2 regions of the Paenibacillus sp. FSL E2-0177 genome follow, and region 1 is predicted to be linked to the other one. Evidence: predicted binding sites of a transcription regulator. Region 1 holds the regulator's gene; the other holds the start of a gene.
The links. Region 1 encodes CtsR, which represses protease genes until heat stress. Its sites were predicted from a motif close to ATGGTCAATAAAGGTCAAACA; they were not measured.

Region 1 (2,400 bases):
TCAGCAAGCTTTATTAGTTGAAAAGATCCGAATTCGGCAGCAGTTTCCCCATGAAACACAGGGGCCAGCAGCTCTAATACTTCTTCCGATTGCTCTAAGGAAGCAAGCATAGGGAATGGAAGATGCTCTAAATTACGTGCAATACGCATACGGCTGCTAATTACAATCTCGGAGTGACTGCCTCCCGAGCGCATCCAATCACTAAGCGCTTGTTCAGTAAATCGGAGACTTGACATGTCATATCCCCCCTATATATCAAAGACTTTACTCTTGTGCCATTTCTTTTTCAAGTTGGCGAATTTGATCCCGCAGCTCTGCCGCAGTTTCGAATTCCTCCTGTGCGATACTTTGCTGTAATTCCAGCTTCAATTCATCAATTTGCCGCTTGAACACAATTTGTGCTCCAGCACGTTTAGGAATCTTGCCTACATGCGAAGTGCTGCCATGCACCCGTTTAAAGAGCGGGTCCAGTGCACTGTTAAAATATTTATAACAGGAGCTGCAGCCAAAACGACCCAATTTGCTAAACTGCGAGTACGTCATCCCACAATTCTCACATTGCAGACTCTGCGTAGTCTTCGTAGCAGCCGTCTTTTCCTTACCGGCCCCTTCAAGATCAAGCAGACCGGACAGCAAGCTGTGAATGGAGAATCCTCCAGCAGTTCCCGGGATCAGTTCACCCTTCTCCCGCGCACAGCTCTCGCAGATATGAAATTCTGTCTTCTCTCCATTCACGATCTTGGTGAAATGGAGTGTTGCTGGCTTGACGCCACATTCCTGACATTGCATAAGCGAAAGCCCCTCCCTTATGATTGACAATTATTTGCCTAACAAAGAGATTAACATCGCCTTCATAATCTTGGCCCGAATCTCATCCCGATATGGAATCTTAACCGTTAGGCAATCCCGAGAAACAGCAGCGCGCATAAGACACGCCTCACGCTTGCTTAGAAAACCAGCTTCCTCCAGTTGATAAATCAACCCTTCGGCAGCGTTCTGATCTATCCCGCCACCTATAGTATGGTTTAAATGGGCATGCAGTGCCACGTTGGGCGGCAATTCAAAACGTTGAATACGAATATATCCCCCGCCACCACGCTTACTTTCCACCACATAGCCTTTTTCCAGTGTAAAGCGTGTACTAATAACATAATTGATCTGTGACGGTACGCATGAGAACTGGTCCGCCAGGTCATTTCGCTGGATTTCCACCGTACCTTCGGGACTTTCATGCAAAATATTCTTCAGATATTGTTCAATAATATCAGAGATATTGCGCATCACTCATCCTCCAGTGCTCTTTAAAGCTTCATAATATCGCTTACGGCCCGCATCCTTAATGACATTCATTAGTGAACTTCATTCATATAAGTCTGAAGAAAACTTCACGAATTCAGAGGATCGCACTGTATGTCATCAGGTGCGTTGACTTTGACTTTCTTTGACTTTTTAATATTATAACATATTCTGTGCTAATTCCAAGAGGATTCTCTTATTTTTCACTTTTTTCAGCGAATGTATTCGGAAATAAAGAACTCTCCCAGCTTCTTTCGAAGGGGAGAGCCTAATTATTTTCTAAAAATGATCAAAAAGTGCTGTTTCAGCTTGCGGTATGATTTCTTCGAGCCATTCCAGAGCCGTCGGATTACCAGTCACACGTCCATAACGAGCCAGCTCTGTCGGGCGTTTATATCCAAACATTAGAATCGTCAGCGTACCAATCTCACAGCTTAAGTCAGCTGCATCCCGTTCACCCTCTATACGCAAGAAAGCTGCTGCTCCCTTTTCGGAGACAGTCCATTCCCACAACCCGTCATTCCATGGGGCATATTTATCTTCAATATAGATAACCTGTTTCTTCTGACTGTTGTGACGCTTAAAAGAATAACTCTCCACGAATGCTTTAGCATTAACAATACGCGCCATAAAATAAGGATAATTCTCCTGCTCTATACGCGGATCAGGCAGCAAAAAGGGTAACATATCATCGGATGGCACCAGTTTTAGCGATGCACCGGTCACCATCGAATCGTGATTCGCAAGAAATGTCCACAGCCCCTGCCAGGCCTGTTCGTTCAAAAACACAAATTCATCAATGACCAGCTCTCTATTTTCTATCTTATATAGTACGTATCCTTCAGGTTCCCCAAGCTGTGAATAAAATACCGCAGTCTGACCTTCATCATCCAGAACAGAGTTTTCCCACCAGTCCAAATCACGCTTAAGTGTTCCGTTATATCTAACTGCAAAACGATTGTATAAGTTGTCCAATACTTCGATATCTATAACACCACGTCTTACCTTGCCCTCAACTTCAACCTTCTTGGGAAACTTGGCAACAGGAATGGAGTATTTCTTATATTCACAATAAACTTCCCAACCAAATTTGCGATAAAAGGG
Region 2 (2,400 bases), 810 kb from region 1:
TACACAGCGTATGCTGCAGGCTTCCCTGAGTATACTTTTAGTTTCAAAGAGCTTTTGCCGGATGGCAGTAGCCCGTTTGCTGGCATAAAATAAATGGAAATGCTTCGTCTCCGCTAATGTCGGCACAAGACATCTCCCCCTTACCAGAGTTGTCTCTTGTTCATATGCTAAAGGGAGTAACTAGTTTATGAACGGGGGAGAGCTATGGGCTACCAATATACTGCAATTGGCGATTCCTTGACGACTGGATTTGGTGCTCTGCCAGGTAACGGTTTTGTTCCGGTGTACCGTAGAATGGCAGAAGGGAGACTGCGGACTACTGTAGCCTCTACGAATTTAGGCGTGAACGGAATGACTACTTCAGAGCTGGAGCAGCGGCTGCGCGGAAATTCCATGATGCGTGAAGCCGTTCGAGAAGCCGATATCATCACTGTGTCTATCGGTGGTAATGATTTGATTCACGCGGCCAAATCAGCAGCAAGACAGCAAGGCAACTTATCCGCAGAGCTGCGCAGATCGCTTCAGGAATGCAAACAAAATTTCTCTGCAATTATGAATATCCTTATACAATTGAAGGCGAGGACGCGTAGACCTTTTATCATTAGAATTGTGGGATTATATAACCCCTATCCTCAGGTGGTTGGTGCGACAGAGTGGGTCAGGCAGTTTAATCAATACGCAGCACAGTACAGCAGCCGAGTATGTGGATTTGCTTCGATTTACAGTGAGTTCGCAGGAAATGAGAGAGGGCTGTTATCCATTGATCATTTGCATCCGAATGGCCGGGGTTATCGCGTAATTGCCGAGAAGCTGGATGCGCTAGGTTATGGCGGGCTGGCTTAATTGGATTTAGGTCTTCTATAAAATATAAAGAGGCTGTGCTCTAACCATAACGGATAGAGCACAGCCTCTTTATATTTTTACTTTATAGCTTACACACCGCTAGGCAATGTCTTCTCGATTACTTTATCTACGATACCGTATTCAGCCGCGTCTGCAGCAGTCATGAAGTAGTCGCGATCTGTATCCTTCTCAATACGTTCTAGAGGTTGACCCGTACGTTCTGCTAGAATACGGTTCAGCTTATCGCGCAATTTGAGGATGCGGCGGGCACGGATTTCAATGTCCGTTGCTTGACCTTGAGCACCACCCAGAGGCTGGTGGATCATGATCTCGCTGTTAGGCAGTGCGAAGCGTTTGCCTTTGGCGCCAGCGTTTAGCAGGAAAGCTCCCATGGAAGCTGCCATACCCACACAGATGGTGGAAACGTCTGGTTTAATGTACTGCATTGTATCAAAAATAGCCATACCTGCAGTAATGGAACCGCCTGGGCTATTCACGTAAAGGTGAATGTCCTTGTCAGGATCTTCGGCAGCCAAGAACAGCATTTGTGCGATGATAGAATTGGCTACCACGTCATTAACCTCCGTTCCAAGGAAAATGATGCGGTCCTTCAGCAGGCGGGAATAGATGTCATAAGCGCGCTCGCCGCGGTTGCTCTGTTCTACTACCATAGGAATATAACTCACGTGGAAAACCTCCTTGATATTGGTTCTTCAAATGTATTCATTTTTACTCTTGCCGTATTACCCACATGATAAACAAATTCAAACAAAAAGTCAAAGAAAGTCAAACTTATATTCAAAAAAAAGAGCCGACAAGCGGCTCTTTGGTTAAGTAGTAGTATAGGCACTACTAAATTATGTGCAAAAATGAAATTAATGGCGCGCCCGCCAAGAATCGAACTTGGATCTCAGGCTTCGGAGGCCTACGTCATATCCATTGGACCACGGGCGCAACAAAAATGATTATAATACAATTTTTACACAATTGCAATGTAATATTAATACTGGACAAGCGCTCTAGGGACAGGCATCGGGCGCTATATCTTTTTCTGACCTTATTAATGTATAAGAAGACAAGCGCTTGAGAATTCTACTCTCGGAAGACTTGCGCTTCGAGCAATATTTGGTTAGAATATGGGTGGGACTTAAAAAGTTTACCCGGGACGTTTTGAGACCATGAACAAGGGAATAGAGGAAGACGAAGTTGCAGGAGTGAAAGTATGCGTAATTTATTAGATATCCAAAAGCAGCTTCTGCCTGATCTCATGGAAACCCTTAAGAGACGGTACACGATTCTTCATCAGATCATGCTGTCCGATATTATTGGGCGCAGAACGCTAGCCGCTTCGCTAGATATGACTGAGCGGGTACTGCGTGCCGAGACGGATCTTCTGAAATCGCAAGGGCTTATTGAGATCGAGAGTGTTGGCATGCGCATTAGCGCTGCTGGACGTAGACTGCTTGATTTGCTAGAGCCGGTTGTTAAGAGCCTATTTGGTCTGGATGAGCTGGAAGAGAAAATTCGAGCAACGTATGGTCTGGATAAAGTTATTGT

Region 2: clpP (ATP-dependent Clp endopeptidase proteolytic subunit ClpP) is a predicted target of CtsR. The motif match lies at 1,616-1,636, and genes of this name have one in related genera.

Annotation. Positions count from the first base shown of each region.
Region 1 is NZ_CP150307.1:6,314,669-6,317,068, forward strand. It holds gene MHI25_RS28240 (protein arginine kinase) at 1-236, opposite strand, end outside; gene MHI25_RS28245 (UvrB/UvrC motif-containing protein) at 265-789, opposite strand; gene MHI25_RS28250 (CtsR family transcriptional regulator) at 820-1,281, opposite strand; gene MHI25_RS28255 (GNAT family N-acetyltransferase) at 1,576-2,400, opposite strand, start outside.
Region 2 is NZ_CP150307.1:192,569-194,968, forward strand. It holds gene MHI25_RS00930 (DUF4163 domain-containing protein) at 1-93, shown strand, start outside; gene MHI25_RS00935 (GDSL-type esterase/lipase family protein) at 205-843, shown strand; gene clpP (ATP-dependent Clp endopeptidase proteolytic subunit ClpP) at 933-1,529, opposite strand; tRNA gene MHI25_RS00945 (tRNA-Arg) at 1,723-1,797, opposite strand; gene MHI25_RS00950 (sugar-binding domain-containing protein) at 2,066-2,400, shown strand, end outside.